Regions from separate parts of the Enterobacter sp. fkY84-1 genome, predicted to be linked through region 2. Evidence: predicted binding sites of a transcription regulator. Region 2 holds the regulator's gene; each other region holds the start of a gene.
What was found. Region 2 encodes sigma-54, which starts transcription at its own class of promoters, with help from an activator protein. Its sites were predicted from a motif close to GTTGGCACANNTTTCGCTNT; they were not measured.
Positions count from the first base shown of each region.

Region 1: ACEPLT_RS14010 (branched-chain amino acid ABC transporter substrate-binding protein) is a predicted target of sigma-54. The motif match lies at 1,337-1,356, and genes of this name have one in related genera.
Region 3: glnA (glutamate--ammonia ligase) is a predicted target of sigma-54. The motif match lies at 1,677-1,696, and genes of this name have one in related genera.
Region 4: norV (anaerobic nitric oxide reductase flavorubredoxin) is a predicted target of sigma-54. The motif match lies at 1,789-1,808, and genes of this name have one in related genera.

Region 1 covers NZ_CP169393.1:2,915,423-2,918,632, forward strand. Annotated here, with positions in the region: gene tyrP (tyrosine transporter TyrP) at 1-400, shown strand, start outside; gene ACEPLT_RS14005 (YecA/YgfB family protein) at 434-1,102, opposite strand; gene ACEPLT_RS14010 (branched-chain amino acid ABC transporter substrate-binding protein) at 1,527-2,648, shown strand; gene ACEPLT_RS14015 (ABC transporter permease subunit) at 2,748-3,210, shown strand, end outside.
Region 2 covers NZ_CP169393.1:4,174,373-4,177,582, reverse strand. Annotated here, with positions in the region: gene rapZ (RNase adapter RapZ) at 1-240, opposite strand, end outside; gene ptsN (PTS IIA-like nitrogen regulatory protein PtsN) at 286-777, opposite strand; gene hpf (ribosome hibernation promoting factor) at 860-1,147, opposite strand; gene rpoN (RNA polymerase factor sigma-54) at 1,170-2,603, opposite strand; gene lptB (LPS export ABC transporter ATP-binding protein) at 2,651-3,210, opposite strand, start outside.
Region 3 covers NZ_CP169393.1:4,605,599-4,608,808, reverse strand. Annotated here, with positions in the region: gene glnL (nitrogen regulation protein NR(II)) at 1-10, opposite strand, end outside; gene glnA (glutamate--ammonia ligase) at 181-1,590, opposite strand; gene typA (ribosome-dependent GTPase TypA) at 1,967-3,210, shown strand, end outside.
Region 4 covers NZ_CP169393.1:3,709,361-3,712,570, forward strand. Annotated here, with positions in the region: gene gutQ (arabinose-5-phosphate isomerase GutQ) at 1-160, shown strand, start outside; gene norR (nitric oxide reductase transcriptional regulator NorR) at 157-1,668, opposite strand; gene norV (anaerobic nitric oxide reductase flavorubredoxin) at 1,856-3,210, shown strand, end outside.

The sequences.
Region 1 (3,210 bases), 1.3 Mb from region 2:
GGAGCTGGCGGTACACCTCTTTGCCGACCTGGCGCTGGCAACCTCGTTTCTGGGCGTGGCGCTTGGCCTGTTTGACTATCTGGCCGACCTGTTCCAGCGCCGCAATACCGCCGCAGGACGATTACAGACCGGGGCCATCACCTTCCTGCCGCCGCTGGCCTTTGCGCTGTTTTATCCACGCGGGTTTGTAATGGCGCTGGGGTATGCGGGGGTGGCGCTCTCGGTCCTTGCCCTGCTCCTCCCTTCCCTGTTGGCGTGGAAGAGCCGCCAGCAGCATCCGCAGCAGGGTTACCGCGTGGCGGGAGGAAAACCGCTGCTGTGCATTGTGTTTGGCTGTGGGGTGGTGATTATTCTGGTGCAGGTACTGATTGCGGCGGGAATGCTGCCGGAAGTGGGTTAATGAAAAAAGGGGCTGTCATCAGCCCCTTTTTTATCAGTGCAAACAGCAGCTCTTGAACTTCTTCCCGCTGCCGCAAGGACACGGATCGTTACGCCCAACCTTCGTGCCGTTCACCATCGGCTTCTTCACCTCCGGCTGCTGCGGATTGTTCACCCAGTAGTTATACAAGCGCAGCGCCGCAGGCTGAATACGTTCAATGCTGGCGGTATATTCTTCTTCGGTCAATTCATCCAGCTGGTCGCCGATCTCTTCGCTACCGTGCAGCGCAATCACATCCAGATCGGCCTTCAGCTCGTCCGGCAAGGCTGACCAGTCCGTCAGCGCCACGCCGCGCATGTAGCCGTAGCACCACTCTTCCACTACGGTATAGCTCTCACCGTCAATGTCGTTATAGCCAAACATCGGTTCAAACTGGTCCGGATATTCGCTCAGGCGCTCGGCAATATCGTTCATATGCTTAAAGCAAAGATCGATAAAACGGTTCATCTCGCGATCGTTTTTCCAGCGCGGAATGTATTTCTCGCCACCCCACACCGCCACCAGCCAGGTATCTGGCTCAACGACAACAGGACCGGAAAGCACTGCGGTAAACATGCCGTCCAGTTCAGACACGTCAAGCACGGACGCATCGTCATGACCGTAAGACATTAACGTCTCTTCAAGCCACGCCATTTCGCTTTCATTTAATGGGCCTTCAGTCATCGCTGACACTCCTGATAAAAAGGAAACGATCCTAACACATATCTCACGCCTCTCCGGGCTGAAGTTTAGGTCTTTATTGCTGCAAAAACGTGCAAATCGTGACCTTTGCACAACTTATGGGCTTTATTGTTAACGATATGTGATCTCCGCTGTAATTTCTTCTCCTCCCGCAAGGCGGCATAACGCGGCGCTCTATACTCAAACATGTCACAGGCCCGTCAATGGGTTAACCATTCTGGCAACGTTTTTGCTTAATGTTCTTCGCGCGACGCTGCGCAGGGAAACCTCGCCGTATATGCAGGATGCCGTCTGTATCTTGTTCGTTTAGTGCATTTTGTTCTTGCTCGTGTTTCGGATTGGCTGCGCCGTCGGGCGTTCGGGTTTACGCCGTGGTGCAAAAACCTCTTTGCTAAGGAACATAATAATGTCGCTGAAATTTATCAGAACTCCGCTTTCTCTCGTGTTGGCCGGTTGCCTGGTGACGGCGTTTTCCGCCAGGGCAGATATCGTGATTGGCGTGGCCGGACCGTTCACGGGTCCTAATGCCACCTATGGCGATCAGTACTGGCACGGCGCAACGCAGGCCGCTGAAGACATTAACGCCGCCGGCGGCATTAACGGCGAGAAGATCAAACTGGTTCAGGGGGATGACGCCTGCGAGCCTAAGCAGGCGGTGGCGGTGGCCAACCGCTTAGTCGACCAGGATAAAGTCAACGCCGTGGTCGGTCATTTCTGCTCCTCTTCCACCATGCCCGCCTCCGAGGTTTACAGCGATGCGGGGATCATCGCTATTACCCCCGGTTCAACCAACCCGCTGATCACCGAACGCGGCATGAGCGACATGTTCCGCATGTGCGGCCGCGATGACCAGCAGGGCCAGGTGGCCAGCGACTTCATCATCGACAAGCTGAAAGCCAAACGGGTGGTGATTATTCACGATAAAGACACCTATGGTCAGGGCCTGGCTGACGCCACCAAAGCGGCGCTGGCGAAACGCGGGGTTCAGGATGTGATGTACGAGGGGTTATCCCGCGGTGAAAAAGACTTTAACGCGCTGGTCACTAAGATCGGCGCGCAAAAACCGGACGTCGTGTTCTTCGGGGGCTGTCATCCGGAAGCCGGCCCGCTGGTTCGCCAGATGCGTGAGCAGGGCGTGCAGGCGAAATTCTTCTCCGGGGACTGTATCGTCAACGAAGAGATGGTGACCGCGGCGGGCGGCCCGCAATATACCAATGGCATTTACATGACCTTCGGTAAAGATCCGCGCCTGATCCCGGACGGCAAAGCGGTAATCGAGAAATTCCGCGCCGGTAAATTCGAGCCGGAAGGTTACACCCTCTACTCCTACGCCTCGGTACAGGCGATTGCCGCGGCCTTCAAGGCCACCGGCGGCAAGGACTCTGCCAAAGCCAGCGAGTGGCTGAAGGCCAATTCCGTCGACACGGTGATGGGCAAAAAAGCCTGGGACAGCAAAGGCGATCTGAAAGTCTCTGACTACGTGGTTTACCAGTGGGACGACAAAGGAAAATATAAGGAAGTGGAGTAACGGGACGGAGTCACGCTCAACGTCGATGGGCTCGCCCGTCGGCGCGTAATAAACATCAGGCTGCGCGGCTCGCGCAGCCTATAAAACGAGCGCGCTAAAATGAGTACATTCTTCCTGCAACAGTTAATCAATGGCTTAACGCTGGGTTCCGTCTACGGCCTGATCGCCATCGGCTACACCATGGTGTACGGCATTATCGGCATGATTAATTTCGCCCACGGCGAAGTGTATATGATTTCCGCCTATCTCTGCGCCATTGGCCTGGCGCTGCTCTCGTTCTTCGGCCTGCAGTCCTTCCCGCTGCTGATCCTCGGCACGCTGGTGTTCACCATTGTGGTCACCGGGGTGTACGGCTGGACCATCGAGCGTATCGCCTATAAGCCGCTGCGCAACTCCACGCGCCTGGCACCGCTGATCTCCGCCATCGGGATATCGCTTATTCTGCAAAACTACGCGCAGCTGAGCCAGGGCCCGCGCCAGCAAGGGGTGCCAACCATGCTGGACGGCGTGATTCGCCTGCATCTGGGCGAAGGGTTCGTGCAGATAACCTACACCAAAGTGT
Region 2 (3,210 bases):
AGGCGAGAACGTGTCAGGCAGGTTACTCATTGCCTGTTCGAAGATCTCTGGCGATTCCGGCATGTTACGAACGTCGATACTGACGGCGGCCGAGGTCTGTCTCTCCGCAAGCGTACGGGCCAGGTCGGGCAGCAACACGACCGGAAGGTTATCGACGCAGTAAAAACCCATGTCTTCCAGCGCGCGCAGAGCAACGGATTTCCCCGACCCTGAACGACCGCTGACAATCATCAGCACCATGTTCCGTTTCTCCTCAGGACAACAGATGTGAAGGCCATCTCCTGGTTATGCATCATCCTGATTGCCTTCTGCTTCGGTGATAATTTGATAAAGCTCTTCATCACTTTGAGCCGAGCGCAGTCGACGGCAAATGGTTTTATCAGCCAGACGTTTGGCGACCAGCGACAGCGTATGCAGATGGGTTTTCGTCTGGTCAGCAGGCACCAGCAGCGCGAAGAGGAGATCGACGGGCTGGTTATCAATGGCATCAAAGGCGATCGGTGTTTCAAGCTGCACAAACACACCGACGGCACGCAGGGTATCCTCTTCCAGCTTGCCGTGCGGGATTGCGATGCCGTTGCCGATACCGGTACTGCCCATCTTTTCGCGGGTCAGAATCGCTTCGAACACCACCTGCGGCGGCAGGCCCAGCTGTTTTGCGGCCAGTTCACTGATGATTTCCAGCGCACGTTTTTTGCTCTGGCAGTGAACCGCACTGCGGGTACATTCCTGGTTAAGGACATTGCTCAGTTGAAGAGCGGAATCGTTGTTCATCATAATTTCACCTAAGCGCTAACTGTACAAATGGCCTGTTGTGTTTCACAACAGGCCGTCCTGCACCCGTTAACTGCCCGGACAATTAGTGTTGTTTCAGTTTATCTTTATGTTTATTGAGCTGTCGCGCAAGCTTATCAATCAAGCCGTCGATAGCAGCGTACATGTCTTGCCCTTCCGCACTGGCATGCAGTTCCCCCCCGTTAACATGCAGGGTGGCATCCGAGATATGAGTCACTTTCTCCACTTTCAACACAATGTAGACCTGATTGATCCTTTCGAAATACTGCTCGAGTTTTGCAAACTTCGCGTTCACAAAGTCGCGTAAAGCCTCAGTAATTTCGACGTTTTGTCCAGTGATGTTGAGCTGCATAGTGTCTTCCTTATCGGTTGTGTCAGACCAGCTGTTTACGCTGGTTGGACGGCGGAATGGATAAAGACTCTCGATACTTCGCAACAGTACGACGTGCCACCATAATACCCTGATCGGACAGCATGGTGGTTAACTTACTGTCGCTTAGTGGCTTCGCGGGATTCTCCGCGGCGATCAACTTCTTCACCAGAGCACGAATGGCCGTTGACGACGCTTCGCCGCCGCCCTCGGTATTCACATGGCTGGAGAAGAAATACTTAAGCTCAAAAATACCGCGTGGACTGTGCAGATACTTCTGCGTGGTGACACGGGAAATGGTTGATTCATGCATCTCGACGGCCTGGGCGATATCCGCCAGCACCATCGGTTTCATATACTCTTCGCCCTGCTCAAAGAAAGCCTGCTGCTGTTCGACAATGCAGCGGCTGACGCGTAGCAGCGTATCATTTCGGCTCTCCAGACTTTTGATCAGCCATCGCGCTTCCTGCAAATTGCTACGAATATATTGGTTGTCGGCGTCGTTACGCACGCTGGTGCACATGGAGGCATACTGCTGGTTGATTTGCAGGCGAGGGATGCTGTCTGAATTCAGTTCAACGACCCAGCGGCCGTTGTGTTTTCTGACCAGCACGTCCGGGATCACGTACTCGGGCTCGCTGGTCTGGATCGACTGACCGGGGCGCGGATCGAGCGACTGGATCAGATTCACCGCTTCTTTCAGCACCTCTTCTTTCAGGCGCGTGACGCGCATCAGGGTGCGGAAATCGTGGTTCGCCAGCAGATCAAGATGATCGCTGATGATCACGCGCGCCTCGTCGAGCCATGGCGTCTCTTTGCTGAACTGAGAAAGCTGGATCAGCAGGCAGTCGCGCAGATCTTTTGCGGCTACGCCTACCGGATCGAAACGCTGGATGCGCTTCAGAACAGCTTCAACTTCCTCAAGCTCAATCTCGTCGTCGCCCATGCTTTCCAGAATATCGTCCAGCGTGACGGTCAAATAGCCAGTGTCGTCAACGGCATCGACAATTGACGTGGCAATCGCGCGGTCGGTATCGGAGAAGGGGGTGAGTTCCACCTGCCACATCAGGTAATCCTGCAGCGACTGGGTGGTTTCGCCCTGATAGACCGGTAGCTCATCGTCCTGGTAGTCTGCACGCGTACCGGAAGGGGTTCCGGCGGTGTAGATTTCATCCCAGCTGGCATCAAGCGGAAGCTCGTCGGGCATCTCTTTTTGTTCGAGTGCATCCGCGGTATCGAGCGCTTCAGTATCCTGCGATTGCTGGGTATCTACCTCGTCATGAAGATCGGTTTGTTCCAGCAGGGGGTTACTGTCCAGCGCCTGCTGGAGCTCCTGCTGAAGTTCTAACGTGGACAGTTGCAACAGGCGAATTGCCTGCTGTAGCTGCGGCGTCATCGCCAGTTGTTGGCTGAGCCTTAATTGCAAACCTTGCTTCATGTTCAGAGCATTTTTCTCCGGTTCGGCGTTACGTTACCTCTACCCTATCAGAGTCTGAAGTCTTCCCCAAGATAGACGCGCTTAACATGATCGTCTTCGAGGATCTGCTGCGGCGTACCGTGGGCGATCAGATTGCCCTGGCTGACAATATAGGCGCGTTCACACACGGCCAGCGTTTCACGCACGTTGTGGTCGGTAATCAGTACGCCAAGCCCGCTGTCGCGCAGGTGCTCAATGATACGTTTAATGTCGATAACGGAGATGGGGTCAACGCCCGCAAACGGTTCATCCAGAAGGATAAATTTCGGGTTTGCGGCCAGCGCACGCGCAATCTCAACGCGACGGCGTTCGCCCCCGGAGAGTGCCTGACCGAGGCTGTCGCGCAGATGCTCAATGTGGAACTCTTCCATCAGCTCGTTAGCACGATCCTGACGCTGTTCGTTGGTCAGGTCGTTACGAATTTGCAGGACCGCCATCAGGTTGTCGTAAACGCTGAGACGACGGAAAATGGAGGCTTCCTGCGGCAGATAGCCGATCCCGCGACGCGCGCGCGCGTGCAGCGGCAGAAGACTGATGTCTTCATCGTCAATGATAATGTTGCCGGCAT
Region 3 (3,210 bases), 430 kb from region 2:
CAGTTGCCATTCAGCAGTCTCCTGGAGTCGTTTGCACTAATTTAGTGCAGTATAGCGTTTTCGGCGTCAAAAGCGCGTGAGATCAGATTGTTGGTGGAGAAAAAAGCCCATCCGGAGATGGGCTAAAAGTTTCCACGGCAACTACTCCCGGCGCTTGTCACGCCGGGTAAAACAACTTAATTAAACGCTGTAGTACAGTTCGAACTCAACCGGATGCGGAGTCATGCGCACGCGGTCGTTCTCTTCAGTACGCAGGGCGATGTAGGCATCGATAGCGTCGTCAGTGAATACGCCACCTGCGGTCAGGAACTCACGGTCTGCGTCCAGCGCCTGCAGGGCTTCTTCCAGAGAGCCAGCAACCTGTGGGATCTCTTTCGCTTCTTCTGGCGGCAGGTCGTACAGGTTTTTGTCCATCGCTTCGCCTGGGTGGATCTTGTTCTTGATACCGTCCAGACCGGCCATCAGCAGTGCTGCGAAGCACAGGTATGGGTTAGCCGCTGGATCCGGGAAGCGAACTTCGATACGACGCGCTTTAGGAGACGCCACCACCGGGATACGGATAGAAGCAGAACGGTTACGCGCAGAGTAGGCCAGCATCACTGGCGCTTCGTAGCCCGGGACCAGACGCTTGTAGGAGTTGGTGGTTGGGTTCGCCAGGGCGTTGATCGCTTTAGCGTGTTTGATTACGCCGCCAATGTAGTACAGCGCCTGCTCGGACAGACCGGCATATTTGTCACCAGAGAACAGGTTGGTACCGTTCTTGGACAGAGACATGTGGCAGTGCATACCGGAACCGTTGTCGCCAAACATTGGTTTTGGCATGAAGGTCGCGGTTTTACCGAAACGGTGCGCAACGTTGTGCACAACGTATTTGTAGATCTGAATTTCGTCCGCTTTTTTGGTCATGGTGTTGAAGCGGGTAGCCACTTCGTTCTGACCCGCAGTCGCCACTTCGTGGTGGTGAGCTTCAACAACCAGGCCCATCTCTTCCATCACCAGACACATGGTGGAACGAATGTCCTGTGCAGAGTCGACCGGAGGAACCGGGAAGTAACCGCCTTTCACGCCTGGACGGTGACCTTTGTTACCGCCTTCGTATTTGGTGGAGGAGTTCCATGCGCCTTCGATGTCGTCGATAGCCACGTGGGAGCCAGAGATAGAGGCACCAAAACGGATGTCATCGAACAGGAAGAACTCTGGCTCTGGCCCGAACAGAACGGTGTCCGCGATGCCGGTAGAACGCAGGTACTCTTCAGCGCGTTTCGCGATAGAACGTGGGTCGCGGTCGTAGCCCTGCAGCGTGCCTGGCTCGAGGATGTCGCAACGGATGATCAGGGTAGGTTCTTCGAAGAACGGATCAATGACCGCAGTGGTTGCATCTGGCATCAGAACCATGTCGGATTCGTTAATGCCTTTCCAGCCACCAATGGAGGAGCCGTCAAACATTTTGCCTTCTTCAAAGAATTCGGCGTTCACCTGATGAGCAGGGATTGTGACGTGCTGTTCTTTACCTTTGGTGTCGGTGAAGCGGAGATCAACAAACTTCACTTCATGTTCGTTCAGCATCGTCAAAACGTGTTCAGCGGACATACTTAACTCTCCAGATTGGTCATTGTCGTCGTGGTAACGAGGTCTTCAGTTTCTGTTTGTACTGGCTGTTGCCATGTAATTTTTATAAAGCGAAATCTGTGCCAACTTTTAAAACACCCCAAAAAGGCGTTATCATGCGCACCATAGTGCAAAAGGGCTGCACCACAATGGTAATGTTGCACCAGTATAGTGCTTCAGTCTGAACACCGAGCACCATATTGGTGCAATTTTCGTTAAAGTGCCCTTTTTCGCTCCGTGAAAGCGATCACAAAGCATCTCTGCGATACTTGTTTGCGGAGGATGTTTGTGATCCTGTTTTGTAGTGCGATTAATCCGTGTACAATAACGCGCTATTTCTAATGCCTGAGGCAAAGTTGTGATCGAAAATTTGCGTAACATCGCCATCATCGCGCACGTTGACCATGGTAAAACTACCCTGGTTGATAAGCTGCTGCAGCAATCCGGTACGTTTGATGCACGTGCCGAAACTCAAGAGCGTGTGATGGACTCCAACGATTTGGAGAAAGAGCGTGGGATTACTATCCTCGCGAAAAACACCGCTATTAAATGGAATGACTACCGTATCAACATCGTTGATACCCCAGGGCACGCCGACTTCGGTGGTGAAGTTGAGCGCGTGATGTCCATGGTGGATTCCGTGCTGCTGGTGGTTGACGCATTTGACGGCCCAATGCCGCAAACGCGCTTCGTGACCAAAAAAGCATTTGCCCATGGCCTGAAACCAATTGTTGTTATCAACAAGGTTGACCGTCCTGGCGCACGTCCTGACTGGGTTGTTGATCAGGTATTCGACCTGTTCGTTAACCTCGACGCGACCGACGAACAGCTGGACTTCCCTATCATTTACGCTTCGGCGCTGAATGGTATCGCGGGTCTGGACCACGAAGATATGGCGGAAGACATGACCCCGCTGTATCAGGCGATTGTCGATCACGTACCGGCACCGGATGTTGATCTGGATGGTCCACTGCAGATGCAGATCTCCCAGCTGGACTACAACAACTACGTTGGCGTCATCGGTATCGGTCGTATCAAACGCGGTAAAGTGAAGCCAAACCAGCAGGTTACTATCATCGATAGCGAAGGCAAAACCCGCAACGGTAAAGTTGGCAAAGTGCTGACTCACCTGGGTCTGGAGCGTATCGACAGCGATCTGGCTGAAGCGGGCGATATCATCGCGATCACCGGTCTGGGCGAGCTGAACATCTCTGACACCATCTGCGACCCGCAGAACGTGGAAGCGCTGCCAGCCCTGTCTGTTGATGAACCAACCGTTACCATGTTCTTCAACGTCAACACCTCTCCGTTCTGTGGTAAAGAAGGTAAGTTCGTTACCTCTCGTCAGATCCTTGACCGCCTGAACAAAGAGCTGGTGCACAACGTTGCGCTGCGCGTTGAAGAAACCGAAGACGCTGATGCCTTCCGCGTATCCGGTCGTGGTGAACTGCACCTGTCTGTTCTGATCGAAAACATGCGTCGTGAAGGTTTCGAGATGGCGGTTTCCCGTCCGAAAGTTATCTTCCGCGAAATCGACGGCCGTAAACAAGAGCCGTTCGAAAACGTGACGCTGGACGTTGAAGAGCAGCACCAGGGTTCTGT
Region 4 (3,210 bases), 470 kb from region 2:
GACCCAGGGCGGGCTGACGCTGAACGCCGAGAGCCGCGCCATTGAAGCCAAAGAGGTGCTGATGAAGCGCAAAATCACCGCCGCACCGGTGGTGGATGACGCCGGCAGGCTGTGCGGCGCCATCAACCTGCAGGATTTCTATCAGGCCGGGATTATCTAACCCTTCAGCCCGAGACGCTTCGCCAGCCGGTGCAGGTTGGCGACGTCCATCTCCAGCGCCCGGGCGCACGCCGCCCAGTTGCGGTTGTTCTGCTCCAGCGCGCGGGTAATCATCTGACGCTGAAACGCCTCTGTCGCGTCACGCAGATTTTCATTCGCTCTCTCTGGTACAGCCTGCGCAATAGACGCAATTTCATCATGCTGCGCAAAATGCCGGGCATGTATAACCACTTCATCACCCGAACGCGTCGCTCGCGCCAGCACCACCGCGCGGTGAATCGCGTGTTCCAGCTCGCGCACGTTGCCCGGCCAGCCGTAGCTCAGCAGATGCGATCTCGCCCCCGGGCTTAACACCACGCGGGAAAGCCCCATCCTGAGACGGCACTGCTCGCAGAAATAACCCGCCAGCAGCACCACGTCGTCCCCGCGCTCGCGCAGCGGCGGCACGGTAAGCGGAAACACGCTCAGGCGGTGGAACAGGTCGGCGCGGAACTGCCCGGCCAGCACCGCTTCACGCAGGTCGCGGTTCGTCGCCGCCAGCACGCGAACGTCCACTCTGTGACTGCGGTCATCCCCCACGCGCTGGATATCGCCGTACTGTAATACGCGCAGAAGTTTGGCCTGGAGCGACAGAGAGAGCTCACCTATTTCATCCAGAAACAGCGTGCCGTTATCGGCCATTTCGAACTTGCCGCTGCGGTTGCTGATGGCGCCGGTAAACGCCCCTTTGACGTGGCCAAACAATTCGCTTTCCGCCACGCTTTCCGGCAGCGCGGCGCAGTTGAGGTACACCAGCGGACTGACCGCGCGCGGCGACGCTTCGTGAATCGACTTCGCCACCAGCTCCTTGCCGGTGCCGGTCTCCCCGAAGATCAGCACGTTCAAATCGGACGCGGCAACAATCTCAATCTCTTTTTTGAGCTGCGCCATGCCCGGCGAGAGGCCAATCATCTCCGTGTGCGTCACCTGCTCAAACGCCGCCGGGCTGCCGGGAGAAATATTCTGACTCTCCAGCTGTTCAATCAGCAGCGCATTGTTCAGCGCCCCGGCGGCCAGGGCGGCAATCAGGCGAAGCTCCTCATCGCTGAAGGTATCGAACTGGTCCGGCGACAGGCCGTCGAGGGTCAGCGCCCCAATCAGATTCTGCCCTGCAAACAGCGGCAAGCCAATACAGGCGTGCACCTTCAGGCTCTCCTGGCCTGGAATCAGCCCGTCGTACGGGTCGGGCAGATCGCTGTCCGCCGGGAAACGCACCACGTCACCCGCGCGGGCGATAGTTTCCAGACGCGGATGGCCTTCAAGGGTAAAGCGCCGCCCGAGCACGTCCTTCGCCAGGCCGTCGATGGCCAGGGGAATAAACTGCCGCCCCTCGTAACGCAGCAGCGCCGAGGCGTCGCACGCCAGCACGTGGCGCAGCGTGGAGATCAGCCGCTGGAAGCGGTCCTGATGACCAATACCGGTTTGCAGTTCAATGGCGATTTTCGCCAGCACGTCTACGGAAAAGCTCATCTCTGCCTCGCTGTCATTTTGACAATGCATGTTGTCATAGTGACACTATTTTTAATAGTCATAATGACTACCCATTTCGGATCGTCAAAGCATTAACCTATAAAAATCAATAGATTAAAAGTTGGCACGCGGCTTGATATAAGCAAACCATCCTATTTGAAAACGCGATATTACGCTGAGGTTTGCTATGTCTATTCTGGTTAAAAATAACATTCATTGGGTTGGTCAACGTGACTGGGAAGTGCGCGATTTCCACGGGACGGAATATAAAACGCTGCGCGGCAGCAGCTACAACAGCTATCTCATTCGTGAAGGTAAAAATGTGCTGATCGATACCGTCGATCACAAGTTCAGCCGCGAGTTCGTGCAGAACCTGCGCAGCGAAATCGATCTGAACGCCATCGACTATATCATCATCAACCACGCGGAGGAGGATCACGCCGGGGCCCTGACCGAGCTGATGTCGTATATTCCGGACACTCCGATCTACTGCACCACCAACGCCATCGACTCGATCAACGGCCACCACCACCATCCGGAGTGGAACTTCCACACCGTGAAAACGGGCGACGCGCTGGATATCGGCAACGGCAAGCAGCTGATCTTCGTGGAAACGCCGATGCTGCACTGGCCGGACAGCATGATGACCTACATGACCGGCGACGCGGTGCTGTTCAGCAACGACGCCTTTGGCCAGCACTACTGCGATGAACGTCTGTTCAACGACGAGGTGGATCAGACCGAGCTGTTCGAACAGTGCCAGCGCTACTACGCCAACATCCTCACCCCGTTCAGCCGTCTGGTCACGCCTAAAATCACCGAGATCCTCGGCTTTAACCTGCCGGTGGAGATGATTGCCACCTCCCACGGCGTGGTGTGGCGTGAAAACCCCACCCAGATCGTGGAGCTGTACCTGAAGTGGGCGGCGGATTATCAGGAAGATCGCATCACGATCTTCTACGACACCATGTCCAACAACACCCGCATGATGGCGGACGCCATTGCCCAGGGCATCAACGAAGTGGATCCGAACGTGGCGGTGAAAATCTTCAACGTGGCGCGCAGCGATAAAAACGAGATCCTCACCAACGTCTTCCGCTCCAAGGGCGTGCTGGTAGGCACCTCCACCATGAACAACGTGATGATGCCGAAGATTGCCGGCCTGGTCGAAGAGATGACCGGCCTGCGTTTTCGCAACAAGCGCGCCAGCGCCTTTGGCTCCCACGGCTGGAGCGGCGGCGCGGTCGACCGCCTTTCCACCCGTTTACAGGATGCAGGGTTTGAGATGTCGATGAGCCTGAAGGCGAAATGGCGTCCTGATCTTGACGCGCTGGAAATCTGCCGCCAGCACGGTCGCGACATTGCCCGTCAGTGGGCGCTCGCACCGCTGCCGGAAACCGCCCCCGCCGCGGCGGTTGCGCCGGAAGCCGTAGCTGAAGCCGCCGCTGCCGACCTCGGTCCTTGCATGCAGTGCAGCGTGTGCCAGTGGATTTACGATCCGGAACGGGGCGAGCCGCTGCAGGATGTCGCTCCGGGCACGCC